Regions from separate parts of the Celeribacter sp. genome, predicted to be linked through region 4. Evidence: riboswitches for the same ligand, from Rfam matches in the RefSeq annotation. Region 4 holds a riboswitch; each other region holds the start of a gene.

The links. Region 4 has a riboswitch for cobalamin ahead of nrdH (glutaredoxin-like protein NrdH). Riboswitches for the same ligand answer to the same signal wherever they lie in the genome.
Region 1: another riboswitch for cobalamin. It lies ahead of ACN0X0_RS16790 (energy-coupling factor ABC transporter permease); the one in region 4 lies ahead of nrdH (glutaredoxin-like protein NrdH).
Region 2: another riboswitch for cobalamin. It lies ahead of ACN0X0_RS16855 (DUF1636 family protein); the one in region 4 lies ahead of nrdH (glutaredoxin-like protein NrdH).
Region 3: another riboswitch for cobalamin. It lies ahead of ACN0X0_RS04590 (TonB-dependent receptor plug domain-containing protein); the one in region 4 lies ahead of nrdH (glutaredoxin-like protein NrdH).

Annotation. Positions count from the first base shown of each region.
Region 1 covers NZ_JBLWTA010000013.1:53,854-61,337, reverse strand. The annotation lists gene cbiE (precorrin-6y C5,15-methyltransferase (decarboxylating) subunit CbiE) at 1-39, shown strand, start outside; gene ACN0X0_RS16810 (cobalamin biosynthesis protein) at 36-365, shown strand; gene cobM (precorrin-4 C(11)-methyltransferase) at 362-1,159, shown strand; gene ACN0X0_RS16800 (cobyrinate a,c-diamide synthase) at 1,156-2,487, shown strand; gene cobF (precorrin-6A synthase (deacetylating)) at 2,503-3,264, opposite strand; gene ACN0X0_RS16790 (energy-coupling factor ABC transporter permease) at 3,328-3,993, opposite strand; cobalamin riboswitch at 4,024-4,251, opposite strand; gene ACN0X0_RS16785 (ThiF family adenylyltransferase) at 4,342-5,256, opposite strand; gene ACN0X0_RS16780 (thiamine phosphate synthase) at 5,253-5,861, opposite strand; gene ACN0X0_RS16775 (thiazole synthase) at 5,858-6,619, opposite strand; gene thiS (sulfur carrier protein ThiS) at 6,621-6,818, opposite strand; gene ACN0X0_RS16765 (FAD-dependent oxidoreductase) at 6,808-7,484, opposite strand, start outside.
Region 2 covers NZ_JBLWTA010000013.1:67,177-74,660, forward strand. The annotation lists gene cobN (cobaltochelatase subunit CobN) at 1-2,570, opposite strand, end outside; gene cobW (cobalamin biosynthesis protein CobW) at 2,570-3,625, opposite strand; gene ACN0X0_RS16855 (DUF1636 family protein) at 3,630-3,998, opposite strand; cobalamin riboswitch at 4,120-4,344, opposite strand; gene ACN0X0_RS16860 (hypothetical protein) at 4,428-5,126, opposite strand; gene ACN0X0_RS16865 (AAA family ATPase) at 5,703-7,007, shown strand; gene ACN0X0_RS16870 (ParB N-terminal domain-containing protein) at 7,004-7,484, shown strand, end outside.
Region 3 covers NZ_JBLWTA010000002.1:388,690-396,173, reverse strand. The annotation lists gene ACN0X0_RS04600 (FecCD family ABC transporter permease) at 1-953, opposite strand, end outside; gene ACN0X0_RS04595 (ABC transporter substrate-binding protein) at 950-1,768, opposite strand; gene ACN0X0_RS04590 (TonB-dependent receptor plug domain-containing protein) at 1,793-3,601, opposite strand; cobalamin riboswitch at 3,728-3,934, opposite strand; gene ACN0X0_RS04585 (Tex family protein) at 4,009-6,366, opposite strand; gene ACN0X0_RS04580 (LysR family transcriptional regulator) at 6,493-7,380, shown strand; gene ACN0X0_RS04575 (formate dehydrogenase subunit gamma) at 7,483-7,484, shown strand, end outside.
Region 4 covers NZ_JBLWTA010000007.1:205,029-212,512, forward strand. The annotation lists gene nrdE (class 1b ribonucleoside-diphosphate reductase subunit alpha) at 1-1,659, opposite strand, end outside; gene nrdI (class Ib ribonucleoside-diphosphate reductase assembly flavoprotein NrdI) at 1,641-2,123, opposite strand; gene nrdH (glutaredoxin-like protein NrdH) at 2,128-2,382, opposite strand; cobalamin riboswitch at 2,448-2,652, opposite strand; gene ACN0X0_RS11765 (PqiC family protein) at 2,715-3,308, opposite strand; gene ACN0X0_RS11770 (MlaD family protein) at 3,314-5,440, opposite strand; gene ACN0X0_RS11775 (paraquat-inducible protein A) at 5,433-6,062, opposite strand; gene ACN0X0_RS11780 (paraquat-inducible protein A) at 6,029-6,676, opposite strand; gene ACN0X0_RS11785 (LysR substrate-binding domain-containing protein) at 6,753-7,484, opposite strand, start outside.

The DNA of each region.
Region 1 (7,484 bases), on a different contig from region 4:
GCGGCGCGACCTGTGGTGCAGTGGAGTGTGACACGATGAGGGTCGCGGGCATGGGCTTTCAAAGCACCGCGACGCCTCAGACCTTGCGCACAGCACTTGCCTCAGTCGAGGCGGTCGACCGTGTGGCCACAGCAGCCCCGAAAGCGGCGGCGCTGGCGCAGGCTTTGGGACGCGATGTCGAGAGCGCCGAGGTCGCGGGCATCTCGACGCCGACAATGTCGCAGGCTTCCCTTGCCGCCCATGGCACAGGATCGGTGGCCGAAGCCGCCGCGCTCGTGGTGGCGGGGCGGAACGCGCGACTTTTGAACACACGCAAAATCATCGGCGGCGTGACCATCGCTGTCGCAGAAGGAGACGGAAGATGACGGTTCACTTTATCGGTGCGGGGCCGGGAGCGGCGGATTTGATCACGCTGCGCGGTCGGGACCTGATCGCCGCCTGCCCGGTGTGTCTCTATGCCGGGAGCCTCGTGCCCGAGGCCCTGTTGTCCCATTGCCCGGAAGGTGCGCGGATCGTCAACACGGCGCCCCTGAGCCTTGATGAGATCATCGATGAAATCGCCACGGCCCATAGGGCGGGGCACGACGTGGCCCGGCTACACTCCGGTGACCTGTCGGTTTGGTCGGCGATGGGGGAGCAACTGCGGTGTCTGAGGGCGCTGGACATCCCCTATGACGTCACCCCCGGCGTGCCGAGTTTCGCCGCCGCCGCCGCGACGCTTTGTGCTGAGCTGACCCTCCCCGGTGTCGTGCAATCCGTGGTGCTGACCCGGACCTCGGGGCGAGCGACGGCGATGCCGCCGGGTGAGACGCTTGAGAATTTTGCCAAGACCGGCGCGGTGCTGGCGATTCACCTGTCGGTGCATGTGCTCGACAAGGTGATCGCAGAGCTGACACCGCATTACGGCGCGGACTGTCCGGTCGCGGTGGTCTGGCGCGCGAGCTGGCCCGACGAGCGCGTGGTGCGCGCGACGCTTGGCACCCTGAAAACAGCCATCGGCGCGGAGATGGAGCGCACGGCGCTCATTCTGGTGGGGCGGTCCATCGGGGCCGAAGAGTTTTCCGAAAGTCGGCTTTATGCGGGGGATTACGACCGGCGCTATCGTCCCGTGGGCACCGATCCGCGCTTTCCTGAAACCGCAAAAGGCGGTGACGCATGACGCCCGGTCTGGTGATTGCGGCGGCCTCTTCGGGCACGGGAAAGACCACGCTGATGCTGGGTCTATTGGCGGCGCTGCGGGCGCGTGGTGTTGCGGTGCAACCGCTGAAATGTGGGCCGGATTACATCGATCCGGCGTTTCACGCGGCGGCGGCGGGGCGCAGTTCGGTCAATCTCGATGCCTGGGCGATGACGCCGGCGCAGATCGCTGCGCTCGCCGCGCGAACCACCGATTTCCCCGTCGATCTTATCGTGACCGAGGGCTCGATGGGGCTTTTCGATGGCGTGGCCGTGCCGGGCGAAACCGGGACAGGCGCCAGTGCCGATATTGCCGCGCTGATGGGCTGGCCGGTGATCTTGGTGATCGACGCCTCGGGACAGGCGCAGACGGCGGCGGCGGTGGCCTTGGGCCTCGCGCAGTTTCGCGCGGACGTGACGGTGGCAGGTGTTGTGTTGAACAAAATCGCCTCGCCCCGGCATGAGGCCTTGGTTCGGCGTGGGTTCGAGAGCATTGGACTGCCTGTGTTGGGCGTTCTGCCGCGCGCCGCCGGGATCGAACTGCCGTCTCGGCATCTGGGCCTTGTGCAGGCGGAGGAAACCGGAGAACTGGAGCGATTGCTGTTTCATGCGGGCGAGATCGTGGCCGAGCATTGCGATCTCGACGCGATCATGGGGTGTGCCACGGCGCAAGGGGGGGCGTTTGCCCCCTATAGGCCCGCGCCTCCGCCCGGCCAGCGCATCGCTTTGGCGCGGGATGCGGCGTTTTCCTTTGTCTATCCGCATTTGATGGAAGCTTGGCGTGCCGCCGGGGCCAGCATCTTGCCCTTCTCGCCGCTGGCCGATGAGGCGCCTGATCCAAGCGCGGATGTCTGCTGGTTGCCCGGCGGCTATCCCGAGCTGCATGCCGGGCGGCTTTCCGGCAATCGCACTTTCATCGAGGGGGTGCGGAATTTTGCCCAAACTCGCCCGGTGCATGGCGAATGCGGGGGCTATATGGCGCTTGGCGCCGGGATCGTCGATGCCGAGGGGCAGCGCCACGAAATGCTGGGGCTTTTCGGTCTGGAGACCAGCTTTGCCAAGCGCAAGATGCATCTGGGGTATCGCCGTGCCGATCTGATGTCGCCGATGCCCGGGTTCGCCACAGGCCACGCGCTGCGCGGGCATGAGTTCCACTATGCGAATATTCTGTCGCAACCCGACGCCCCATTGGCGCGCGTCGTTGATCCGAATGGTGCGGAGGTGCCCGAAACGGGGTCTGTCCGCGTGATGCCTGAGGGCGGTCGCGTCACCGGCACGTTTTTCCACCTGATCGCCGAGGCCAGCCAGTGAGGTGAAACGGTTGGCTCACGCGTTTCGCCGCATGAGGTAAATGTCCATCACCCAGCCTAGGTCTGCGCGCAGGGTGGCGCGGGTGGTGACGATTTTCTCGCCCACCTCGCGCAGCGGCCCGGCGACGAGACGTTCCTGAGGCATGGCCACGCAGCCGCCCCACCAGATCTCGATCCCTTCAGGGTCGAGGGTTCGAAAGGCGCAATCGCCGTCGAGCATGACGACAACGGTTTGCGCGCCTTCGGGCCAGCCGTGATCTCGGATTTGCCGCCCGGTGGTGAGGGTGACGGGGTCTCCAACACTGTTCAATGGTATGGCATGGGCGGCGCAGAGCGCCTGAATCGCGGTGATGCCGGGGATGACGCGCGGTGTGATTTGCCGTCGCGTCTTGAGCCGGTCGGCGATGCGCAGGCTGCTGTCATAAAGCATCGGATCGCCCCAGATCAAAAGCGCCACTTTCGCCTCAGGGTCCGGTCCCAGAGCCGCCGCGATCGCGCGCTCCCAGGCTTCGGCAATCGCGTCGTGCCAGTCCGAGACGCGCCGCGCGTAGGGCGCGCCCTCGGCATCGCGGTGCGGCAGATCGAATTCGACCAGACGCGTGGCGGGATTGGTCAGATGCTGTGCCAAAAGCGCGCGGCGCAGCTCGGCAAGCTCGGTCTTTTCCGGGCCCTTCAAAGGGATGAGGATCAGATCGGCGGCATTCATCGCCGCGATGGCCTCATGGGTGATGTGATCGGGATTGCCGGTGCCGATGCCGATCAAGCTCAAGTCGATCATGGTAGGCCTCTCAAAAAAGGGGAGCCGAAGCCCCCCTCGTATTCCGTCTTTTCACGGTTGAGTTCAGGCATAAAGGCGCGGCGTAACAAACCCGCTGCCTTGCAGGGATTTTGCCCGTTTCGCCAGCGCCAGAACGGCCAGATCGAGAAGCGGTTCGATCAGGATCACCGTCATGTAAGCGGCGCCAAAGCTCATCACCTGGCTCACATTGGCCACGCCCTGACCGTAGATCGCCCAGAAAGCCACCCAAAGGACGATCCCGCCCTGATAGGCGGTCGAGAGCGCCAGAGCTTGTGAATATTTCAGATCGACATAGGCGGTGCCGGGCGCGATCACGCGTTTGGCCAGCATCTGAAGCCCGAAGAGCGGCACCAGAAGCGTCGTCACATTCATCCCGTATTGCGGCAGATCGAAGGGCGCGAAGAACAGCCCCTGCGCCAGCAACCCAAGCGCCAGACCGATGGCGGCGGGCGCTGCGCCCAGGATCAGAAACAGCGTTGAGCCGAGGATCAAATGCACCTCGGACACGCCAACCGGATGATGTGGCAGGACCTGAAAGAATGTGAAGACGGCGGCGGTGGCAATGAGCGCCCGCCCGGCCAGAGAGACAAGCCCTTGCTGACGGATCGTCTCAATGGCGGATTTGAGGGTATAGAGCCCTGCGCCTGCCGCAGTGGCATAGCTCAAGACGATTTTGGCACCCGTGACGATGCCCGGTTCAATATGCATATCGCGTACTCCTTGCCGTCACACCCGACGGCGGTTGATGTGGCTGCTGGCCGGTTTCCTGGCTCGCGGGTCAAAGCGCCACTCCCCCTTCCCAGAGATCCCGACGGGGCTCTCCAGTGGTGTGTGGGAGCGCGCTCACCGCATACAGTCGCGGGGGCGGCCGGGGCTTTGGGTGCTGCGTGTCGCGACATCCTTCCCCGTTCCCGATTGAGCCCTCAGCATTGCGCGTCATCAGGCACCAAACAGGGGTTCAGATAAACGCGGGACGGGGAATGAGGTCAAGTGAAGATCGCGTTCCCGGGCGATAGATGTTCGAAATTTTCCCATAAGGTGACCGACGCTAAGGTCCTATGTGCCGACCCCGACGATGGCGACATGGGCCTCAGACGTCTCGGCAAAGCCGCGCGCGGCGCGCCAGGCCCGAAGGCCCGATGCGCAGACAAGGACGACCCTTTGGCCGGGGGCGGGGGTCGGGACCACGTCGGGCGTGTCACGCAGGTCGATCACCAGATCGTCTGGCGTGATCTGTTCCAGCGCCAAAACGGCGGGGCTGGCCCGAGACGGCTCCGGCGCGCTGTCGAACCGAAACCCGTTGACGCGCCAGCCCATCAGATCCACCGACAGAAACTGTCCCAGCGGCGAGGGGTCTTGGCCCAGCAAAACGGCAAGCACCATCTGGGCTTGCAGTGCCGAAATATTGGCGACCACCGGCCCCATGACACCCGTCTCCGAACAGGACCCCATGACGTCCGGCAGGTCGGGAAACACCGCGCGCAGGCTGGGGGCCCCGCCGCAAAAGCCGCCGACATAGCCTTGCCTGCCGGTCACGGAGGCGCTGATCAGCGGTTGTCCGCTTTGGTGGCAATGATCTGAGAGCGCATAGCTTGTGGCGAAACTGTCGGCGGCATCCACGATCAGATCGACATCCCGCGACCAGTGCGGCAGGTTGGCAGGCGTCAACCGGGCGACATGCGCCTCCAGAGTGACATCGGGGTTCAGACCGGTCAGCGTATCTGCGGCGATCTGGGCCTTGGGCTGGCCGAGATCGCTCATCCGGAAAAGCGTCTGACGATGCAGGTTGCTTTCCTCGACCAGATCGGGGTCAAGCAGGCGGATAAAGCCGACGCCCGCGCCCACGAGTTGCGGCAAAAGCGTTGCCCCCAACCCGCCGGCCCCCACGACCAGAACCCGCGCCGCTCCGAGGCGGGCCTGACCTTCGGGGCCAACACCGGCGAGGCATATCTGTCTGGCGTAGCGGCTCATTTGACATACTCCCGCGTGGCTTTGATCCATTCTGCGCAGCGGGCCTCGGGGTTGGTGGCCGTGGCGATGTCGGTCACCACGGCGGCACTGTCTGCGCCCGCCTCAAAGAGGCCGGGCAGGCGCTCTGGCGTCAGGCCTCCGATGCCCACCAGAGGAGTGTCTCCGGCCATCGCTTTCCACGCCCGCACCCGATCCAGCCCCTGCGGCCCCCATTTCATCTGTTTCAAAAGCGTTGGATAGACCGGCCCCAAGGCGACATAGGCCGGATCGAGCGACAGCGCGCGGTCCAACTCTTCCTCGTCATGGGTGGAAAGTCCGAAACGGACCTCGGCACGCCTGAGCGCGGCAAAATCGGCGGTGTCCATGTCCTCTTGGCCGAGGTGCACAAAGCGACATTTCAGTTCGAGCGCGGCCTGCCAATAGTCGTTCACCACAAGTTGGGCGCGATGCACCGCACAAAAATCGCGGGCGCGGCGGATTTGACGGCGGACTTCGTCGTCGGGCTGATCCTTGATCCGAAGTTGCACGAGGCGCACGCCCTGCGGCACGAGCAGTTCCAACTGACTGACATGGCTGACGATGAGATAAAACGGATCAAGCGTCATGCCAAAAGCTCCGCCATGCCGAACACCGGGGTGGAGGCCTCAGCCATATCGCGCCGCGGCATGAGGCCCGCGTCATAGGCCTGTTTCCCGGCGCTTACGGCACGGGAAAATGCCTCTGCCATGGCCACGGGATCGACGGCCTTGGCCACGGCAGTGTTCAAAAGCACCGCATCGAAGCCCATCTCCATCGCCTTTGCGGCCTGTGATGGCGCGCCGATCCCGGCGTCGATCACCAGAGGCACATCGCGAAAATGCGCGCGCATGGTCCGTAAGCCTTCGATGTTGCGCAGCCCTTGGCCGGACCCGATCGGCGCGCCCCACGGCATCAACACGCGGCACCCGGCCTCAATCAGTTTTTCGCCGAGGATCAGGTCTTCGGTCGTATAGGGAAAGACCTCGAACCCGTCGGCGCAGAGGATGCGCGCGGCTTCGACCAAGGCGAAGGGATCGGGTTGTAGCGTGTCGGCATGGCCGATCACTTCGAGTTTGATCCAATTGGTGCCAAAGACTTCGCGCGCCATCTGCGCCGTGGTGACCGCTTCGCGGGCACTGTGACAGCCTGCCGTGTTGGGCAGGATGCGACATCCGCTGTCTTTGAGAATGTCACGAAACCCCGCGCCGCCTGCGCCCTCGCGACGAAGCGAGACGGTGATCACCTCCGTGCCAGAGGTCGCGATGGCCGCCCGCAAGATGTCGGGGGAGGGGTATTGCGCCGTGCCGAGCAGCAGGCGGTTTTTCAACTCGGTGCCGTAGAACATGTCAGCCCCCTTGCATCGGCGAAAGAAGCTCGATCTTCATGCCCGCCGTCAGGTTGATCCCCTCGCGCGCGTCGCGCGGCACGAATTGCCCGTCAACGGCAGAGGCGACAGAGCGCGCCTCATAGTTTTGCTCCGTGATCAGCGCGGCCAGCGTGGGGACTGAGGTTTCGACAGACTGTCCGTTCAATTCAATGCGCATCGGCGCTCTCCTGTGTCAAAAGCCCGGCCAGCTCCATGCCCAGAACGGGGGCCATCAGAAAGCCGTGGCGATACATGCCGTTGATGTGAAACCCCGTTTCCTTGCGGCGCAGGGCCGGGATATTGTCGGGAAAAGACGGGCGCAGGTCGGCGCCGGTCATGATGATTTCGGCCTCGGCAAAGGCGGGATGAAGGCTATAGGCCGCTGAGAGCAATTCCATCGCCGCGCGCGCCGTGATCGGGCCGGAGCGAGAAGATTCGACCATGGTCGCCCCGATCATGAACCGCCCCTCGCCGCGCGGCACGATGTAACAGGGAAACCGAGGATGCAGCAGGCGCACGGGCCGCGAGAGCATGACCTCGGGCGTGTAAACCTCAAGCATCTCGCCCCGCACACCGCGCAGATCGGGGAGCATCTCGGTGGCGGACATGCCGCGACAGTCCACGATCCGCCCCTGTGGTGCGCCGTCGCGAAACACGACGCCCTGCGCGAAAAGCCTGCGCTTGAGCGCAGTGAGCGCTGCGGTTGGATCGAGATGGGCTTCGCTTTCGAAATAGAGGCCACGGGCAAAGCGATCCTCGAGATCGGGTTCCAACGCATTGGGCGTGACCCAGCGATGCGCGCGCGTGGCACGGGCGAAGCGGTCGAGTTCCTGCGCGTCGCGGG
Region 2 (7,484 bases), on a different contig from region 4:
GCAAAGACCCGCGCGATCCGCGTCAGGTAAGGATTGTCAGCGACATCTTCATCCCGCCGCGCCAGAGCATCGGCGCCGGTTTCGAAAAGCTGCGCCAGACCGGGGAAAATATCGCGAAACAGGCCCGAAACCCGCAGGGTCACGTCGATACGGGGGCGGTCCAAAAGCGCCAGCGGCACGATCTCAACGCCGGACACGCGGGCCGCATTCTCGTCCCAAACGGGTTTCAGCCCCGCCAGATGCAACGCCATGGCGAACTCTTCGCCGCCTGTGCGCATCGTGGCCGAGCCCCAGAGATCGACGACCAGCCCCTTGGGCCAGTCGCCATGATCCTGCAAATGTTTGCGCAACAGCTCCTCGGCCAGTTTCACACCCTGCGCATGGGCCACGCGGGTCGGCACGGCGCGTGGATCGACCGCGAAAAGATTGCGTCCGGTGGGCAGGACATCCGTCCGCCCGCGTGCCGGGCTACCCGACGGCCCCGGCGAGACACGGCGACCAGAGAGCGCGGCGCTGATCCCCGCACGCTCCTCTGCGGCGCACTCCCCCTGCCCGTAGACATGCAAGCCGTCGCCGAACTGGCTCTCCTTGATGTCGCAGACAAAGCGATCAATCCGGGTGAGCACTTCGGCGGCATTGGCCTCATGCGGGATTCCGAGGTCTTCGGAAACGCCGCTGGCCTGTGCCTCAAGCTGAATATCGGCGATCAAGCGATCGCGGCGCGCCGGGTCGAGACCGTCTGCGGTGGAATATTCATCGAGCAACTGTTCGAGATGTCGCAGCCCGGCGGGCACTTCTGCCGCACGCATCGGCGGGGGCATGTGTCCCAAAGTCACGGCCCCGATCCGCCGTTTGGCCTGTGCCGCTTCGCCGGGGTCGTTGACGATAAAGGGATAGATCATCGGCAAAGGCCCCAACAGCGCCTCGGGCCAGCAGGTCGCACTCAGCGCCACCGCCTTGCCCGGCAGCCATTCGAGCGTGCCATGCGCGCCCATATGCACCATCGCGTGAAGCCCCTCTGCCCGCAGCCAGAGATAAAAGGCGACATAGGCATGGCGGGGAATGCGGTCGAGGTCGTGATAGCTGTCGTCGCGATCTCGTGGATCGCCGCGTTCGGGTTGCAGCGCAATGAGGACATTGCCACGCTTCATCGCCACGAAGTGGAAAGCATCGTCCTTGACGGCAGGATCGCGTTCAGGAAGGCCCCAAGTGGCGTTCAGATCCTTCTGAAGCTGCTGCGGAAGCTGTGCCAACGCCGCATGATAGGCGCTCAACGGCCACGACAGGCGCGCGGTGGAAAGCGCCTCTGGCCCCGGCCCGTCACCGACCAGATACCCCTCGCTCTGCACCTGCTCCAAAAGCGCTTCCGTCGAGGCCAACGCGTCGAGACCGACCGCATGGGCCATTTGCCACGGACGCCCCGGATAGGTCGAAAGCACCACGGCCAACTGGCGGTGCTGCGCCTCCGTCGAGGCCAACCGATGCCAGTTTTCGATCCGGTTCAATGCGGCGGCGATCCGCTCTGGATCGGCACGATGGACAAAGCGGGAATATTCGAGATCGGGATCGCGCGGCTCTGGCGCTTTGAACGACACGACGCCCGCGTGCAGCCGCCCGTCCACCTCCGGCAAAACAACATGCATCGCCAAATCGGCGGGCGACAACCCACGCTCGGCCCCGGCCCATTCTTTGCGCCGCGCGGTGGAAAGCGCGACCTGAAACACTGGGCACTCAAAGCCGTCGAAGGGCGTTTGTCCCTCCGGATTCTGCGCAGAAAAGGCGGTGGCATTGACGACGAAGGCGGGCCTGCGCGGGCCGAGGGATCGGCTCAGCCAAGCGCCAAATCCCGGTGCTTTGAGCGACTGCGCAAAGACTCCGTAGGCGGCAAATCCCCGCGCGCGCAGGCCGGTGATCAACGCATCAATCGGCGCAGTGTCGGCGGCGGCCAGATAGGAGCGGTAGAAACTCACAAGCACCAGCGGGCCTGTGTTTCCAAGGGTTTCTATCGGACCCGCGTCGGGACAGTAAAACCCGTGGGGGGGAATTTGCGTTTCCCCCGTCACGGGCGGGACTGAAAGCTCCGAGGCCCTTGCAAGTTCCGCCAAAGCCGTCTGTGCCGCGACCGCACCGCCCGCATCGCAGAGGGTTTTGAGCCGTCGCAAAACCGGGATCGGCACCGTCGACAGCGCATCGAGCCGCGGATCGTCGCGCCCGTCGGCGGGCAGGATCGCCAGCGCAATCCCCTTGCGTCGGGCGAGGTCCTGTAGACTGGCAAGGCCATAGGGCCAATAGGCCTCGCCGCCGATCAGCCGCACGAGAATGCCTTTGGCCCCCGAGAGCGTATTTTCCACATAGGTGTCGACCGACACCGGATGGCGCAGATTGACCAGATTGGCGAGGCGAAGCGTTGGCAAGCCGCGCTCGGCCCCTGCCCGCCGCCAGCCCGCCGCGAAAGCCCCCAGATCACTGTCAGAGAACGACAGCACCACCAGATCGGCAGGGCGTTGCCCCAGATCGGTCGGCACCTCGGTCTCCTCAAGGCCGTGGCTTTCGCGGAAGGTAACGTGCATCAGGCGGGAAACCCAAGCAGTTCGGCGCGGATCGCCGCTTCGTTCACGTCGTCATGTTCGCCGATCACCACCAGCGCAGAGCGGCGCGGGTCGGCGCCCCAGGGTCGGTCGAACTGGTGGCGCACCCGCGCGCCCACCGCCTGAACCAAAAGGCGCATCGGCTTGCCGGTGATGGCGATATGACCTTTGACGCGCAGGATGTTCTGCTCGCGCGCGAGGCGCTCGATGGCGGCAATCAATGGGGCCGGATCGTCGATCTCCGGCAGGTCGATCACCACCGTGTCGAAATCGTCATGCTCGTGGTCATCCGCCCCGTCATGATGCGAGGGGCGCGCGGCCAGATCGTCTTCGGCAGCGGCGTTGAGGCCCAGCACGATTTTCGGGTCGATCACACCTTCGGTCAGCGGCAGGATCGGCAGTTTGCGCGGCACTTCGGCCTCGATCACCGCGCGCGCCGCCGCAAGACCCGCCTCCCCTGCCAGATCGGCCTTAGACAAGAGCACCAGATCGGCGCAAGAAATCTGATCCTCGAACACTTCAGAGAGCGGGGTCTCGTGATCGAGACTGTCATCGGCCAGACGTTGCGCATCGACGGCGGCCACATCGGGCGCAAACCGTCCGGCGGCGACAGCTTCGGCATCCGCGAGCGCAATCACCCCGTCCACGGTGATTTTCGAGCGGATCGCAGGCCAGTCGAACGCCTTCAGCAGCGGTTTGGGCAGCGCAAGCCCGGAGGTTTCGATCAGAATGTGATCAGGCTTTTGCGGCCGCGCCATCAACGCCTCGATCGTCGGGATGAAATCATCCGCCACAGTGCAGCACAGGCAGCCATTCGCCAGCTCGACGATGTTCTCATCAGGGCAATTCTCGTCAGCACATTGCCGCAGAATGTCGCCATCGACGCCCACGGTGCCGAATTCATTGACCAAAACGGCCAATTTGCGCCCGCCCGCATGGGCCATCAGGTGGCGCACAAGCGTGGTTTTGCCCGCGCCGAGAAAACCGGTGATCACGGTGACCGGGATTTTGGCCAAATCGGAATTAGGATTGGTCATGACATTACTCCTGCTCAAATGTCGGGAAAGGGGGGATGCGCGCGAGGCTTTGTTTGCGAAAGATCACAGGGCGCTCGCGCCACGGGACAAGGCCGTTTTCAGTGGCGGCATAGGCGGCGGCGCCGGCCAGAATGTCGGGGGCATCGGCGGCGGTCATTCGACCGTAGACATAGGACCATTTGCCCGGCTCACTGAGCGCCACAGCGCAGCCGTTTGAACAGGCGGAGAGACAGGAGACTTCGCGGATCACCACATCGTCCGGGGCGCCATGATCACGTAGAGCCCGCAACAAATACGTACCCGGCCGCGTCTCGTCCGTGGGATCGGCATCGTCACGCTTGCAGGTGGTGCAAACAGATAAAATCGTTGGCATTTTGCCCGTTCCTCTCGCCAATGGCCTTCCGGTGGCTTTGGGAGAAACGCGCCAGTGGACAGGGAACAAAGGTCAAGATCACGACCGGCCCTCTCCTCCCGGTCGCGAAACACCCCGTTCGCCGGTCATCATCAACATTGGCAGGTCTCCCGGCTTGCGGATTTCGAACGCCTCTGTCGCGTTCTGCGGTTGCTTCACCTTCCCAGCTCGAAAGCCAGTGGCCCAAAGCACCCTTTCCGGTCACGGTCGCGGGGGCGGCTGCGCTTGGGTCCTCGTTTTGACAAAGACCCTGTCACATTCCCTTTTCACCTGCCAAACGGCAGGAACCAATGCACCCTTTGATTGAGTGAGTTGCGTTCTATTGTCAAGCGATCGAGCAATCCGTGGCGTAAACAATAGACGCGGCAAGCCTCTACGGCCCTCTCGGTCTTACCCGAGGATGATCACCTCATCCACATCGCCATCGACCTGTTTGACCGCGCTTAGGCAGAGTGCATTGAGATGGGTGGCCACATAATGCGCATGAAAGCGGCTCGGGGCCGTGAGGTAGAGCCTGCGTCCAACCCTTTCGCCACGGCTCAGGGCGGCGATCCAGCTCGCATAGCGTGCGGGGTCTTCCGCATAGATCAAACTGCGCGCCAGCCCCCATTCCGTTGAGCTATCGACCTCAGGTGCCGCGACCGCCCTGCCCTGCGGTTGAAGCGGCACGACTTTCGCATCGGTCTCTGGCGGGGTGTCCCCTCGCCCTTCCATCCTCTGTTCGAAATCCGGCCCGACGTCGGCCCAGATCGGCCGCGTGTCCTCAAGGATCTTTTCAAAAGCCAGCGCATATTGCGTCACCCGTCCCCGCGCGCCTTGACGCTTGACGAGGAGCCATTCCATGGCGCGGAGCTTGGCCATCTCGCGTTTGACGGTCCGTTCCTCGACGCGCCACATCCGCGCGATTTCACGTTGACCGATGGCAAGCTCGTTGCGCTGCCAATTGTAGCGTGCTGTGATGAGGGTCATGAGACGGAGACAAAGCACTTGTTTGCCCTTAGGCTGAGAGAGCGCATAGGTCCCGAGTGCTGTGAGCACATCGTATTTGACTGCGGCGGCCTGCGGACCCACCGGTTTGATCGACAACATCTGTCTCGCCCTTCGCAGAGGTCTCTCTGCTTTTATCCGTCGCCGCATCCGTGTCTCGTGTCGGGATACGTCTTTGCCTCAATCATTCCGAAGAATGTTTCCCGAGATGTCCGCGTCAAAGGTGAAACCCTCCGAACAATCGCGCTCTCGGCGTTTTTTATGATCTTGAAACAATTTGCGTTGAGTTCGTCGATTCTGTCAAGCGACTCCTGTTGGCATCATCCCAACCAAATTCCTCAAAAAAAGAAAAAGAAAGGTATTAATGGTATAGGGGGACACGCTGGTTGTCCCCTATTTGGGGGCAAAATGTCCCCCAATAGATAGCGGAAGACCCGAAGCTGACCCCCTATTTAGCGGGTTATCCCCGAGAGGTTCCGCCCCTGACGCTCATGCTCACGGCCTCTGTTCCGAATCAGACAGCACCTAGGGAGCGGTAGAAAACACAGGGGTTTTCTTCAATTCAGCGCTTTTGACGCTTTTACTTTAATTTACGCTTTTAGGTTTTGCAATTTTTCTATTTTCCGCGTAAATCCGAAACAGATAATAGAAAGCGTCCCCGCGGGGACAGGAGGCACAATGTTTACCCATGAAGACTTGTCGCGACTACAGGCCCAGTCGCTCAAGATGCAGGGATTTATCCGGCAGCAGACTTATTCCCCTGAGCGCGAGAAGACGCTCCGCAGATTTTCGAGCTGGGAGGTGGCGGAGCTCATCTTCAAGGTCAACCAATCCACCATGCGCGGCCGTCTGGCTGCCGACCCGTCCCTGCCGCAGGGCTATGTCGAAGAGGACGGGCGTCAGCGCTGGTACACACTCGAAGAGATCAACGAGCTGCGCCGCCGTCTTAAGGTGAGCCGCAAGTCCCTCATGCCGACCCGTCCGGCGGGCAAGCGGGCGATCCGCGCGGCGATTGCCAACTTTAAAGGCGGCGCGGGCAAATCCACCGTGGCGCTTCACTTCGCTCATGCCGCCGCGCTCGATGGCTACCGTGTCCTTTGTGTCGACTTCGATCCGCAGGCGACGCTGTCCCACTCCATGGGGCTTTCGGATGTGGCTGAGGAGTTCACCGTTTGGGGCATCATGGCGCGCGACCTGATCAATGAGACAGAGCGCATGAATGCCGCGACCCGTGGCGCAGAGAGCGGTTCCGCCCTGCCCCAACGCCGCCTGCCCTCTTCGATTACCGACATGGGTCTCGCGGACCTGCGCGTCGCGGACTTTATCAAGCCGACCAATTGGCCGACCATCGACATCATCCCGTCCTGTGCCAATGCGGCCTTTGTCGAATTCGCCTCTGCGCAATATCGTCACCTCAATCCGGAGTGGTCGTTCTTTGCCGCCGTGAGCCGCTATCTCGACGCCCTGCCCGCCGACGCCTACGACATGATCATCTTCGACTGTCCGCCCGCGATCGGCTATCAGTCGATGAATGCGGTCTTTGCCGCTGATGTGCTTTATATCCCCTCGGGCCCGGGCTACTGGGAATATGACTCCACCACTTCTTTCATCGGTCAGCTCGCCGAAGCGCTCGAAGATCTCTCCGCCTTCAACGGTGTCGTCCCCGCGGGTACAAGCAATCTGCCGAAGGTGTTTCACGACATCCGCTTTCTGCTGACACGGTTCGAAGCCGGCAATGAGTTGCACCGCGCGATGCGGGAGGCTTTTGAAAAGGTGTTCGGGGATAGGCTCACCCAGAACCCGATTGAGATGACCCGTGCCGTTGAGCAGTCCGGTCGCTTTCTGTCGTCGATCTATGAGACCGATTACCGCGACATGACGCGTGAAACCTGGCGCCGTGCACGGTCCTCTTTCGACAATGCGTATGAAGAATTCCGTGGGCACCTTCTCGAGGCCTGGGGCAATCTGGAGGATGAGACATGAGCAAGAAACGCCGCGTCTTTGATATCGACTTCCCGACCGATCCGGTCGAGGAGGAAACCGCCACGCCTGTCCCCGCGGGGACAGAGGAACCGGACACGCGTGAGGCCCGCCGTGGTCCGATGGCCAGCGCCATTCAGGAAAACGCTTCCGCCCTGCGCGAACGCCAAGCTGCCGAGGCCGCGATCCGCGAAGAAAACGACCGCCTCGCCCATGATTTCGTGCGGATGAAAAAGCAGGGGTTGATCGTCGATCTCGTCGCGATTGACGCCGTGTCCACGTCGAAACTGACCCGCGATCGGAGCATCACGCGCGATCCCGAGTTGGACGAGTTGAAAATCTCCATTCGCGAACTTGGCCTCTCGAACCCGATCCGCGTGGAACAAGTTGGCGAAGGATACGAACTTGTGCAGGGCTTCCGCCGTCTCACCGCCTACCGCGAACTCTTCGCGGAAACGGGGGACGAACGTTTCGCAAAAA
Region 3 (7,484 bases), on a different contig from region 4:
TGGAAAAATACCGGCGCGCCAACGAGCGCCATCAAGACACCGAGTTTGAGGTCGCGTCCGGGCAGGATGACCCGCACGGCGACATCTGCGGTCAGGACCAAAATTGCGCCGCCCAAAGCGGAGGCGAGCAAAAGCCGCGCGGGGCGTGCGCCCACGAGAGGACGCAAAATATGCGGCACGACAAGCCCGACAAAGCCGACAGCGCCCGCGACGGCAGTGGCCGCGCCAACCGAGGCGGCGACACCGCCGATGAGGATCAGGCGCAGATGCTTGAGGTTGACGCCCATGGAGGCGGCGGCCTCTTCGCCCAATGTGAGCCGGTCGATGCCGCGTCCGGTGAGCGCCAAAAGGACCCAGCCCAGAGCCATGATCGGCAGGGCCATCCAGACGTGCAGGAAGGACCGGTCCGCCAGCGACCCCATCATCCAGAAAATGATTTCATTGGCGGCAAAGGGGTTGGGCGAGAGGTTGAGAACCAGAGCAGTGAGCGCGGAGGATAGGGCCGAGACCGCGATGCCTGCGAGGATCAAGGACAGCGTGCCGCCGGAGCCGGCGAGCAGGAGAATGAGCAGGACGCAGATCGCGGCACCTACGAGCGCGGCGAGGGGCAGGGCGAGGGCGAAGAGCGCGGCAAACCCACTTTGAAGCGCGATCACGGCGCCCAAGGCGGCGGAGGCGGAAATGCCAATCACACTAGGTTCGGCCAAAGGGTTGCGCAGGTAGCCTTGGAGGGCGGCACCCGAGAGACCGAGGCTCACGCCGACCATCACGCCCAAAAGCGCACGCGGCAGGCGGATTTCGCGCATCACCATCGGCAGGGGGCCTTCGCCGCCGCCAAAGAGCGCGCTGAGGCTGTCGGAGATGGGCATGTCGGCGACGCCCACGAGGAGCGAGGCGATGAAAAGCGCGACCACCGCGAGGGTCAAAAAGGCCAAGAGCCGGGGGTAGGTCATTGAGGCATCTCCAGCGTGTCCCGCTCGTCCCGTAGCCGCTCGATCGCGCCCAAAACAGAGGGCAGGCCGCATATCCAGTCCTTGTCCTGCATCGGCATATGCCCGCCCGTCAGATGGGTCAATGCGGGATGGGACAGCACCTCTTCGGCGCGGGCCGTGCCGGGGTAATCGGCGCCGGAGATCACCAGATCGGGGTCGGCCATGATCAGGGCTTCGAGCGGCACAAAGCCGCCCATCGGCAGGCCTAGCTCAGAGGCCAGCGTGGTGAAGCCAGCGGTTTCGATGATCTCGCCCGAAAGGCTCTGCGCGCCGGTGCTATAGCCATTGGCGGCATAGGTGGCGGCGGTGGGGCGCGTTTCCGTCGGGGTGTCGAGCTTGGCGAGACGGTGGGTGAAATCATCGGCCATGCTCTGCGCCACGTCTTCGCGCCCCAAAGCCTCGCCCATTTTCACCATATTGGCGGCGACATCGTCCAAAGACCGCGCGGGGGAGAATTCCACGACCTCGACGCCAAGACGGCGCATCATCGACACGGTCGCCCGCGCAGTGAATTGGCCTGCGAGGACGAGATCGGGTTTCAAAAGATAAATCTCTTCGGCCAGCCCGTTGTTGGTCGGATAGGCTTTCGCCGCGTCGGCCATGACAGACGCACGCGGGTCTTGGGCCATGGCGGTGATGGACAAAAGCTGACCGGGGGCCGCGATCATCATGGCGAGCTGATCGGTGCAGAGGTTGATCGACACGACATGTTGCGGTGTCGTGTCAGGTGGCGTTTCCGCCAAAGCCGCCGCCCCCGAAAAGAGGGCGGTGGCCAATGTTATGATCTCAGGAAAGCGCACTCAGAAGGACGCTTTGAGGCCGAGATAGGCCGACCGGCCCGGCGTGTTGTAGCCGGAGACGGTTTCGTAATCCTCGTCAGTGAGATTGTCTGCGCGCAAGTAGAGCTGAACCTTGTCGGACAGGTCATAAGACAGGCTGGCATTGAACAGCGTGTAGTCATCCAGATCGAAGAGTGTCGAGGTGGAGGTGTCGATGTCCTTGAGGTCGGAGACGAATTGCACTTCGAAAGCACCGGAAAGGCGAGCCGTCAGAGTGGCGTCAAGGCCGATGGTGGCGTCGTGACGCGGGACCCGCGCGGCGCGCTGGTTGCGGTTTTCGGCATCGGTGTAGGTATAGTTGCCGTAGAGTGCGAACCGTTCCGACAGGCTGTAGCGCCCGGAAAGCTCAAGGCCTTGGGACGTGGTGGTGCCGCCGATCTGCTCATAGGCACCAGCACCGTAGTTCCAGTCAATTTTGTCGTCGATTTCCGTATAGAACAGCGTGGCTTTTGCGAAATCCTCGCCCAGGAAGCGGCGCTCGACACTCAGCTCTGAGCTGCGGCTGGTTTCTTCCGTGAAGTCCGGGTTGCCGCCCCAGCCATAACGTTCGGAGAGGGAAGGTGCGCGGAAACCAGTGCCTAACACTCCACGCACGATCCAGTCGGGCGTGACTTCCCATGCCGCCGCAAGCCGCCCGGAGACGTGCTCGCCGAGTTTGGAGTGATCGTCGTAACGCAAGGCCGCGGAGAGGTTCAGCCCAGCCATGGGTTCCATGAGCAACTCGCCTTTGACCGCTTTGTTGCGATCAAGGCCATTGCCAGCGCCATCAAAGGACTCTTCGAGATATTCAGCGCCGAAGGTCAGGGAGGTCATCGCTGAAAGGTCGGTTGACCCGAGGTAGCTGACTTCTTTGCGTTCGCTGGAGTAGTAATAGCTGGATGCCCCAGAGCCATAGACACGATCAGACTGGAAGAAGGAGGCGCTCACTTCATGTGAGAACTGGCCAACTGTGAAATCGGCATAGGTCCGCACGCCCTTTTGGTCGCGTGTGGCAGTTGCGCCGACATCAAAGCTTGTGTCGTATTCGAGGTCACTGGTGCGGTAGAACCCTGTCACGCCCAAAGTGACGAGATCATTGACGTCATGTTCCATGCCGAAGGTCAGGAAGGTCTCTTCAAAGCCATCCTTTTCGTCATTGTCCGACATGCTCGAAAAGCCATCGGTCTTGAAATGCGACAGGCTAAAGGCGATGTGGCCGGTCTCGCTTTCGATCATGTTCGTCACGCCGGCGGAGTAGGTGCCGTAGCTGCCGGCTTCGGCACTGAAGGACAAGCCCGGTGTTTGAGGCGTGGTGTTCATTTCGATCAGACCGGCAATGGCCTCGGACCCGTAGAGGGCGGATTGCGAGCCTTTCACGACCTCGGCAGCGGCGATGCCGTAGGAGCGCAAGCCGCCGAAGTCATAGGCCGATTGCGGGCTGGAGGGGTCGGTGATGTCGATGCCGTTGAGGCGCACTCCGACATATTCGGACCCGAGGCCACGGATGCGCAGAGTGGCAGAGGCGCCGATGCCACCGTTTTTGCTAACGGTAACGCCCGGCAGGCTATCAAGGATATCGGCAACAGTCTCGCTCGGGGTCGCAAGGGTTTCTTCGTCCACCGTCTCCACCGTCGCACCCGTTTCGCTTTTGGCGACGGGCGTCAGGCTTCCGGAGACGACGATTTCGTCCAGAGTGTAAATCTCGCCCGCGTCTTGGGCGAGGGCGGCGAGTGGCAAGGTGAATGCGGCTGTTGCCAGCAGTGAAAAACGCAGGCTGGTAAGGGCGTGCATGGGGTATCCTCCTGAAAAGAAGCGCGAGGCTTCCCGTGATCCGTTTGGGCCTGTGGAGGAGATCTCCGCAGACAGTGAGGGCGTCACCGCTGCGGACAGCCGCTTCCGTGACGCACCCCGCGTCCGGGAAAGGGTGATCATCCAAGCAGGTCTCCTGGCTCACGGATCGCAGCGGTCGCCAACCTTCCCGGGATCGTCCCAGTGGTGTTTTGGCGTCGCTCACCGTTCACAGTTGCGGGGGCAGCCACGGCTTTGATCATAGGCAGCTCTGCCGGATCATCCCGTGTTCCCTTTTCATCCGGCTGGGCCGGAACTTGAATGGGTGCAGAAAAGCGAAATGGCCGGAGAAGTCAAGATTCTCCGGCCAATGCTTTGGTCGCATCACGTTGCGGAAGGCCGCGTTTGTGTCATGTTTTCTTTTTCATCGCATCCAAAAGCGCAGCACCAAAGGCGCCTTGGCTCTCGGAGGTGCGGGGCTTGGGCGCGTTGCTGCCACGGGGTTTGCCACCGTATCCGCCTTTGCCGCCTGCATTCCCGCGCGGTTGTTGCGCGTTGCGGTCCTGTTGACCTCTGTCCTGCGCGCCGCCATCCTTGCGCATCGACAATCCGATGCGTTTGCGCGGGATGTCCACTTCGGTGACGCGGACCGACACGATGTCGCCTGCCTTCACCACCTCATGCGGGTCTTTGACAAAACGGTCGGCCAATTGGCTGACATGCACCAAACCGTCCTGATGCACGCCGATGTCCACAAAGGCCCCGAAGGCCGCGACGTTGGTCACAGTGCCCTCAAGCCGCATGCCGGGTTTCAGATCCTTGATGTCCTCGACCCCGTCGGTGAACGTCGCGGTCTTGAATTCAGGGCGCGGATCGCGGCCCGGTTTTTCCAACTCTGTGAAAATATCGCGCACGGTCGGCAGGCCGAAGTCTCCGGTGACGAATTGTTCGGCGCGCAGCCCCTTGAGCGCCGTCGGATTGCCCATGATCTCGCGCATGTCGCGGCCACAGGCTTTGACGATTTCGCGCGCCACATCATAGGCTTCGGGGTGCACAGAGGAGGCGTCGAGCGGCTCGTCACCTTCACGAATACGCAAGAACCCCGCGCATTGTTCAAAGGCTTTCGGACCAAGACCGGACACTTTCAAAAGCGCCTTGCGCGACGGGAATGCACCGTGAATGTCGCGGTGGGTGACGATGCTCTGCGCCAAAGACGGGCCGAGACCCGCGACCTGCGCGAGCAAAGGCGCGGAGGCCATGTTGAGGTCCACGCCCACGGCGTTCACCGCATCCTCGACCACCGCTTCGAGCGCCTGCGACAGGCGGCGCTGGTCGACGTCATGCTGATACTGACCGACGCCGATGCTTTCGGGCGTGATCTTCACCAGCTCAGCAAGAGGGTCCTGCAATCGACGCGCAATCGACACCGCGCCACGCAAGGAGACGTCGAGATCGGGGAATTCCTGCGCCGCGAGTTCCGAGGCGGAATAGACCGAAGCCCCCGCCTCGGAGACCACAACCTTGGTCGGGGCTTTGACGCCCGGAGGCAGGAGTTTCAGCGTCTCGCCCACCAGTTTTTCGGTTTCCCGGCTCGCCGTGCCGTTGCCGATGGCGATGAGGCCGACATTGTGGCGGCTCACCAAGTCGATGATCTTTGCCTCCGCCCCGCGCACGTCCATTTTCGGTTGGAACGGATAGATCGTGGCGGTGTCCAAAACCTTTCCCGTGGCGTCCACCACGGCGGCTTTGACGCCTGTACGGATGCCCGGATCGAGGCCAAGGGTGGCCTTGGCGCCCGCAGGGGCGGCCAGAAGCAAGTCCTTGAGGTTGCGCGAAAACACCGTGATTGCATCTTCATGGGCGCGTTGGCGCAGCTCGCCCAACAGATCGATGTGCAGCGAGATGGCGAATTTCACCCGCCACGCCCAGCGCGCGACAGTGCGTAGCCACAAATCGCCGGGTTGCTCGGTCGAGGTGCCGAGATAAGAGGCGACCATGGCAATGGCGCGCGCCGCACCCTCTTCTGGCTCAGGCGCGATGTCCATGGTGACGATCTCTTCTTTCGCCGCGCGCAGAATTGCCAAAGCGCGGTGCGAGGCGATGTCGGACCATTTTTCGGAATGGTCGAAATAGTCCGAAAACTTCGCGCCCTCCTGTTCCTTGCCCGCGATGACTTTGGCGGTCACAAGCGCCTCGCGCCGCATGAAATCGCGCAGCTTGCCCAAGAGATCGGCGCTTTCCGACAGCTCTTCGGTGGCGATGTCGCGCGCGCCGTTGAGGGCGTCTTTCACGGTTGGCACGGCCTCGGTGATGAAGCCTTCGGCAAGCTTTTCGGGATCGGCGGAACGGTCCGCTTTGATCGCTTCCAACAACGGTTCAAGCCCGTTCTCGCGCGCAATCATCGCCTTGGTCCGGCGCTTGGGCTTGTAGGGCAGGTAGATGTCTTCGAGCGTCGATTTGCTCTCTGCGCCTGCGATGGCACGTTTGAGATCGTCGGTCAGCTTGCCCTGATCCTCGATGGATTTGAGGATCGTCCCCCGCCGCGCTTCCAACTCGCGCAAGTAAGACAGACGGTCGTTGAGCAAACGCAACTGCGTGTCGTCCAAACCGCCCGTCACCTCTTTGCGGTAGCGCGCGATGAAGGGGACGGTCGCGCCCTCGTCCAAAAGCCCGATGGCGGCGGTGACCTGCGCCGTGGAGGCGGCGATGTCGGTGGCGATGGTGCGCGAAATGCGCGCAGATGTTTGCGGATCGGTGGGCGTGCTCAAATCTGGTCCTCCTGTCGGGAGGCCAGTCTTAGCGGTCCTGAAAGGTCGCGCCAAGAGGAGAGATGACCTCTCCACAGTCGATATGATATATCTATCGTAACGCATCGCCTCGATCAGGTTTTCGCCATGCTCAACAAGCTTGAAATGTTCATTGCCGTCGCCAAGGAGGGCCATTTCGGCCGCGCCGCGCGGGCTCTCGGCATCACTCAGCCCAGCCTGTCGGCGGGGATTAAACAGCTTGAGGACCAGTTGGGGGTGCAGCTCATCTTTCGCGGTTCTCGCTTCGGCGGATTGACGCCGGAGGGACAACGCGCCCTCGTCTGGGCGCGCAAGATCGTCGCCGACAGCCGCCAGCTCCGCGATGAAATGCGCGCGACCCGGCACGGGTTGTCGGGCCAGCTGCGCCTTGCCGCGATCCCGACGGCGCTCACCTGGGCCGCGCGGATTTCAACTGTGTTCAGCGCGGCGCATCCCAATGTGAAACTGACGATCCTCTCGCGTCCCTCGTCGCAAATCCTCACCATGCTGGACGATCTCGAGACGGACGCGGGCCTCACTTATCTCGACAACGAACCTCTGGGGCGGGTTAGTGCCGTGCCACTCTATGGGGAGCGCTATATGGTGGTGAGCGCCGGTGGCGGCGTCTTTGCGGGGCGAAAATCGGTGGATTGGAGCGATCTCGACGGGGTGCCGATGTGTCTCTTGTCGCCGGAGATGCAGAATCGGCGGATCATTGACCGCAACTTGGGCGCCTCAGGCGTGGTGCCGCAGGTCGGCGTCGAATCGAATTCCACGGTGGTGTTGATCGCCCATGTGCAAAGCGGCGGCTGGGTCACCGTCCTGCCCGAAGGCATCGCGCGGTTCCTGACACAGGGCAAGCCGCTGGACCTCATTCCGCTCACCGGCGGTGAAGTTGGGCATCGTGTTGGCCTGATTGCGCCGCACCGCGATCCGAATACGCCGGTTTTGGCCGCTTTGCTGGCTGAAGCGCGGCGCATATCGGAACTTTTATGATAGGTTTTGACTATCGTTTGACGATTTATCGATATTGATTTCGCGATGCATGCCATGCTCTCATGGGAGAAATGTATACGGTCGTATCCGAAGAGGTCAGCCAT
Region 4 (7,484 bases):
CACCTTTTCGCTTTCCGGCAACCAATCGCGGTCGGTGTATTTGTCGAAGAAGCTGCCATTGGCATAGTCGCTGTCGGCAAAGCCTTTGAAGCTCTCGCCATGTTCGCGCGCCAAAGCGTTGCTCTCGCGGATCGCGTGATAGGCGACGGCGGCGAAATAGACGGAGGTGAATTCGACGCCTTCGGGGGAGCCGTAATGGATGTGCTCGCGGGCCAAAAAGCCGTGCAAGTTCATCTGGCCCAGGCCGATGGCATGGCTTTCGTCATTGCCGCGACGGATCGAGGGCACGGAGTCAATCGCGGACATTTCCGACACGGCGGTCAGCGCACGCACGGCGGTGCCGACGCTCTGGCCCAGATCCTTGCCGTCCATGGTTTTCGCGATATTCAGCGAGCCGAGGTTGCACGAAATATCGGTGCCAAGGTGGCTATAGGACAGGTCATCGTTGAACTCGGAGGCCTCGTTGACCTGCAAAATCTCGGAACAGAGGTTCGACATGTTGATGCGACCCGCAATCGGGTTCATCCGGTTCACCGTGTCCTCGAACATGATGTAGGGATAGCCGCTTTCGAACTGAATTTCCGCGATGGTCTGGAAGAAGGTCCGCGCGTTGATCTTTTTCTTGTGAATGCGTTTGTCGTCCACCATCTCTTCGTATTTCTCGGTGACCGAGATTTCAGAGAAGGGCACGCCGTAGACCTTTTCCACGTCATGCGGGGAGAAGAGATACATATCGGCGTTTTTCTTGGCGAGCTCAAAGGTGATGTCGGGGATCACCACGCCCAAAGACAGCGTCTTGATGCGGATTTTCTCGTCGGCGTTTTCGCGTTTGGTGTCCAAAAACCGCATAATATCAGGGTGATGCGCGTTCAGGTAAACGGCACCGGCACCCTGACGTGCGCCCAATTGGTTGGCGTAGGAAAAGCTGTCTTCGAGGAGCTTCATCACCGGAATGACGCCCGAAGACTGGTTCTCGATACCTTTGATCGGCGCGCCGTGCTCGCGGATGTTGGTCAGCAAAAGCGCCACACCGCCACCGCGTTTCGACAGTTGCAGCGCGGAGTTGATGCCGCGACCGATGCTTTCCATGTTGTCTTCGAGACGCAAAAGGAAACAAGAGATCAACTCGCCACGGGATTGCTTGCCTGCGTTCAAAAACGTCGGCGTCGCGGGCTGGAAACGACCCGACAGCATTTCGTCCATGAAGGACAAAGCCAGAGCTTCGTCACCGCGCGCCAGAGCCAGCGCGGTCATCACCACACGGTCCTCATAGCGCTCAAGATAGCGCTGCCCGTCGCGGGTTTTCAGCGTGTAAGACGTGTAATATTTGAAGGCGCCCAAGAAGGTCGGGAAACGGAATTTCTTGGCGTAGGCGTCGTCCCAAATCTTGCGCATGAAGTTCTTGGAATATTGGTCCAGAACCGCCGCCTCATAGTACCCTTCCTCCACGAGATAGCCGAGCTTCTCGTCGAGCGAGTGAAAGAACACGGTGTTCTGGTTCACATGTTGCAGGAAATATTGACGTGCCGCCATGCGGTCGGCCTCAAAACGGATATGCCCGTTCTCGTCGTAGAGATTGAGCATCGCGTTGAGCGCGTGATAATCCGTGGTGCCATTCAGGCCAGATTTTTGGCCACTCTTCAAGCCATCGTCGAGCATGGCGCATCCCCCATTTGTGCGAGGCCGAGGTTCCGGCCCATCTGTTCCAATCCGGCGCGAACCCGCGCGATGTCATTGTCAAATCCCGCCAGCTCGAATTTGTAGAGCAGCGGGACATTGCATTTCCGGGCGATCACATCGCCCGCGCTGGCAAACAAAGTGCCGAAATTTCGGTTTCCAGACCCAATCACACCACGCAGCAGCGCGCGGGTGTCGGGATCGTTCAAGAGGCGGATCACCTGTTTCGGAACCGCGCCGCGCCCCTCGCCATCCGCATAGGTCGGACAGATCAGGACGAAAGGCCGGTCGATCACCGGCCTCGTATCCTTCGGAGAGATCGGAATGCGTTTCGCCGGAAGGCCGAGCCTGTCGACGAAACGCACCGTGTTTTCCGAAGTGGAAGAATAATAGACGATATCCGGAAAGCCGCTTGGCAGCGCCGGCTCTGGACACACGTCTGACATCGGATCAGGACAGGCGTGCGATCATGTCGGGACGAAAGCCGGACCAGTGATCCTCACCGGCGACGACAACAGGTGCCTGACGGTAGCCGAGGCCGGTCACGCGGGACATGGCGTCGTCGTCTTGGGTCAGGTCGATCACATCGTAGCTGATGCCTTTGGCATCGAGCGCGCGCGTCGTGGCGGTGCATTGCACGCAGGCGGGTTTCGAGTAAACGATGATGGTGTCGGTGGCGTTCTGGGTCGCGGTCTGGGCGGTCATTGCTCTTTGTCCTCTTGTGTCGTGCCGAGGACAGCGGAAACCCCGCGCCCCCGAACCCTCCGTTCGTGGTTCTGTTCCGCTTTGGCAGGTCTCCTGACTTCGCGGATCATGGCTTGGCTGGCCTTCCCAGAGCCCCTTTCAAAGGGCGGCCCCAGTGGCATTTTCAACCTCGCTCACCGCTTACAGTTACGGGGGTAGCGCCGGATTTACACCGATCTTCCCTCTTAGCCACCGACACGAGTCGATGGAACCGAAGCAACATCATATAGCTTCCTGAGGGGGTCTACTGTCAATATGTAGATAGCGCTTGACAGGAATTGAATCGGAGAAAGTTATCGGCGCAGGTCTTGGGTGATCTCAATCGCCAAATTTTGCAGCGCTTGACCCGATGCGCGGGCAATGCTTGCGGGGCTCGCATCCGGCAATGGCACAGAGATGTCGAACCGACTGATCCGTTCTCGCACAACATGGTCATAAGAGGAAACCGCAAACTGACCTTTCAGGACAAATTGTCCCTCTGATTGTCCCTCTGATCGTCCTGGCGCGCGCGCCAACATATCGGAAACCTGCACATGCACAGCGGCCTGCGCAGGCGTTTCAAGCGGCCAAGGCTCGGCGGCGACCGTTGCGGAGCCGCCCCGCGAAATCGCCTCCGCCAGACGCAGGGTCACGGCGCGGCGTGGCTCGTCGGCCCAGAGCGCGTTGTCCAAAGGCGTCAGGGCGCCATCCGCCCCCTCGATCAAAATCTGCGACTCTTCGGCATAGGCGGGTAGGGAGACCTCGCGCATCTCCAGCGTCGCCACCTGCATCCGCACTTGCGTGGTTTCGGCCGTGGTCGCTGCGGGGGCGCTATCGATCAGATAACGCGGCTCGGTGCCGCCACAGGCGGTGAGGGCCAGAAGAGCGAGGGGGAGAAAACGAACCATATCGATCACCGTCCAAACAAGAGGGAATTGGGATTGCGCTCGATGGCGCGGGCGAGTTTGCTGAGCGCTTCGGCGGCGGCGCGCACTTCGCGCAGCGACGAAATTGTCTCGCGGTTGAAACTGGATTGCGAGCCGTAATCCGATAGGGTGCGCTCGGCCTCGGCCACCAGCGCCTCGATCCGGCGCGACAGCTCCGGCAGGTTCGCGGTGGCATCCTCGACCGCAGACGCCGCTTCGCGCGCAGAGGCCAGCGTCGCATTGGTGTTCTCGATCAAGCCGCCTTCGCGCAATTCGGCCAAGGCCTCGCGCGCCTCGTCCAACGCGCCGGTCAAGCTGGCCGGAAGCGCGCGCATGTCGGGCGTGTCGACCAGGCGGTCCGCGCCTTCGAGAAAGGCGGAGGCAGCGGCCAAGAATTGTTCGACCTCAAGCGCATTGGCTTTTTCGGTGAGCGCCTGCAAATCCGCGATCAGAGCGGGCAGGGTCTCGGTCGCCGTGTCAATCTTGCCCGCGACATCCGTGACGGAGGTGGCGGCCTCTTCGGCGGCATCAAGTGCGGCGACGAGGCGGTTCACCGCATCGGCCTGACGCAACTGTTCGGCGACGGCGCGCAGTTCCGAGACGGCGGTGTTCAACTCTGCGGGCAGGGCTTGGGTCTCCGGGCTGCCGATGAGGCCGCGCGCATCGTCCAGAAGCGCGACAAAGGCATCGGGGGCGGCGCGCAGGTTTTCGTCCCCCGCGAGGCTCTCCACGGCGGCCAATGTGGCGATGGTCTGATCCAAAAGTTCCTCGACCGGCAGGTCGTTCACCCGTTGCAAAAGCCCCTCGGCGGTGGCGCCCATATCCGGCAGATCGGAGGCGACAGAGGGCAACAAAGGTGCCGTTTCCGCGAAAATGCCCAGCGTATCCGGCGCGGCATCGGGCAGTTCCACCAGCTCGACCACGAGGGAGCGGCTAAAAATGCTTTGCGTCGCCAACCGTGCGCGCAGCCCGTTTTTGACCGCATTCGAGAAAAAGGCGATCACCTCTGCGGTGGGGGCCTCGGCATCTAAGCCCAGCCGCTGCGGGTCGATGGAGATCACCGAGCGCAGTACGACCTCTTGGCTGTCATTGCGCTCTTCGATGAAGGCGCCAAGGAAGGAGACAGAGCCGATTTTGACGCCTTTGTAGACCACCGAGGAGCCAGCCGTCAGGCCGCTGACGGATTCGTCGAATTCCACGGTCAGATCGACCGGGTTCTCGATTTCCTCGCGAAACACGCTGGCGCGCGCGGTGTCTTCGTCGTCGTAAAGATCGAACACCTGCCCGCTGCGGATCGGTTCGCTGCCGGAGACCACCGTGTCAAAGGCGATGCCGCCGCGCACGAGGCTGGCAATCGAGCCGACCGAGAGGTTTAGCCCGCTGGGGCCGATGTTGACCGAAAAGCCGGAGACCTGCCAGAACCGCGCAGCACTGGTCAGGCGGCGATCATAGGGCGCGTTGATAAAGGCATCGACCATGACGCCCTCGCCACTGTCCGTCAGGCGCGGGGTCTCGATTTTGCCAACCTCGATGCCTTGGTGAAAGATCGGCGCGCCGGGGGTGAGCTGACTGCCGGAATCGGTGCGCAGCGTCACTTTCGTGCCGCGCATGCCGGGCAGGATCAGCGGTGTCTCTTCGAGGCCCGTGAAACGCGTGGCTTTCGCCTCGGGCACGGGGTCGAAAGCGGCCTGGATATAGGCGCCCGAAAGCACGGTGGAGAGGCCGGTGATGCCGCTGGCGGAGACCTCTGGCCGGACGATCCAGAATTGCGCATCTTCGGGGAGAGAGGCGGCGACGGTGCGGTCGATCCGCGCGCCGATGACGACGGAGGCCAGATCAGGCGCGAATTTCACATCCTCGACGACGCCGATTTCGACGTCCCTGTACCGCAATGTGGTCTCATCGGCGGTGATCCCTGCGGCGTTTTCGAACAGAATTTCGATCCGCTGGCCGCGCTCGGCCCAGCTTTGCCAAGCGATGAAGAGCGTAACCACGAGGGCCGCGAGAGGCACCAGCCAGACATAGGACAGATTGCGCCAAAAGCTGTGTTTGGGCGGCGAGATCACTATGTCTGCGGGGCCCGTCTCGGGCTTTTGCTCGTTTGTGTCACTCATCTTCCAAAGCATCCCAAATCAGGCGTTCATCGAAACTCAGGGCCGCCATCATGGTGAAGGCCACAGAGAGCGCGAAACTGATCGCGGCGATCCCCGGTGTGATCGTCGCGGCGAAATCCAGCCTTACCAGAGAGGAGAGGATGGCGACAACAAAGACATCGATCATCGACCAGCGCCCGATGAATTCAACCACTTCGAACAGCAAGTGACGATGATGCGCCGACATGCGGACCCGCCGCGTGGTGGTCAGACCGAGAAAGGCGATGGCGATGAATTTGGCGACCGGAATGATGATCGAGGCGACAAAGACGATGGCGGCCACCCCGTAAGAGCCATGATGCATCAGCTCGACCACCCCGCCGAGAATGGTGTTTTCAGTCGTATGGCCGAGGCTGGCGGTGGCAAGCATCGGGTAAAGATTGGCGGGGATATAGACCACCATCCCTGCGATCAGCCAGGCCCAGACCTTTTGCAGATTGGCGATGTCGCGCGCATGAAGTGCCGCGCCACACCGGCCACAGACCGCCGCAGAGGGCAGGTGCACCTTGCCGCATTGCGTGCAGCCGACAAGGCCCGCGTCGCGCGCGGTCAGGATGTGCGGCGGGCGTCCAGCGTTTTCCAAACGGTCACTCTGCTCATAAAATTATCTTTCAACACGGTCACGATGACCAAGGCCACAAAGGCCCAGAACGCAGGCCCCAAAGAGACATGCGCCAGCCCCGCCACTTTGACCAGTGCCACGGCGACGCCGACGATAAAGACCTCCGCCATGGCCCAAGGCCTGAGCGCTTCGGCCAGACGAAAGGCGCTTGCGGCATGACGCGCGGGGCGCCAGCCAAAGGCCATCGGTCCCAACACATATAGAAGGGAGAGAAACCGTGTCACGGGGAGGATCACGATCAGTGCAGCCATGGCAATGGTCAAGGGGGCTGTTAGCCCGGTCGCAAAGGCCATCACCGTGTCCAAAAGCGAACTGCGTCGCACCATGCCCGCCGCGCCCAGTTCCAGAAACGGAAAGAACACGGCGGCGATCATTAAAATGAGCGCGGCCAGAGCCAGCATGATGATCCGGGTCATCGCCAAGGGGCGTGGCGCCTCAATCACCGTTCCGCAGCGCGGGCAAGAGGCGGTGTCGCCCATCGCCACATCCCGGTCGACCAGCAAAGCGTCACAGGCCGGGCAGGCGATCATCCTGTCGGGGTCGATGTCTCGATGGGAGGGCGCGGGCGCAGACATGGTGTGATGTTACCCGCAACTTGGGCCGACGAAAAGCGGTTACGCGGGGTTGTGGTGAAAGCCAGCTTGTGGTGGCCTAAGAGGCACGCCGTGTGAACTTTTGCAGCAAGGAAAAGAAATTCAGCACCTGAGGCTTGCGATTGTCGAGACGCGCGTGGGCCGTCAGGCTGGTGCCGGGATTATGGCCTTCGTAGGGGCGATAGGTGACGCCAGAGCGCGGCGAATGCGACACGCTTTCGGGCACTACGGCCAGACCGACGCCGACGGCCACGAGTGAGATCGCGGTTTGATAATCCTGTGCGAAAATCTGGTCTTTCGGCGAAAACCCTTCCTCGGCGCAGGTGCGCAGGATGAAATCGGCAAACGACGGGCGCGGGCGGCGCGGATAGAGCACAAAGGTCTCGTCTTTCAACGTGTTGAGCTGCACGGGCTTGGTGCTTCGGGCATGGGTGGAGCCATCGGGCAGCGCCAGAATGAGCGGTTCGCAAAACAGTTGCGCGGAGCGCAGCTCTTCGGCGCCGGACAGATGCGGGCGGGCGACCGCGATGTCGATGTCGCGTTGAATCAACGCACGCTCAAGATCGGCATTGTTCATGGACGACAGCGACAGATCGACATTCGGGTAATGCGAGCGAAAGGATTTGATCAGCGTCGGCAGCGGGCCGTGGGTCGCGGAGCCGACAAAGGCAATTCTGAGCCGCCCGGCGCCGCCTTGCCCGATCTGGGTGGCCTCGCGGTAAGCGCTGTCGAGATTGGCGAGAATGTCGCGGGCGCGGTCCAAAAGCACCTCGCCCGCGTCGGTCAGGCG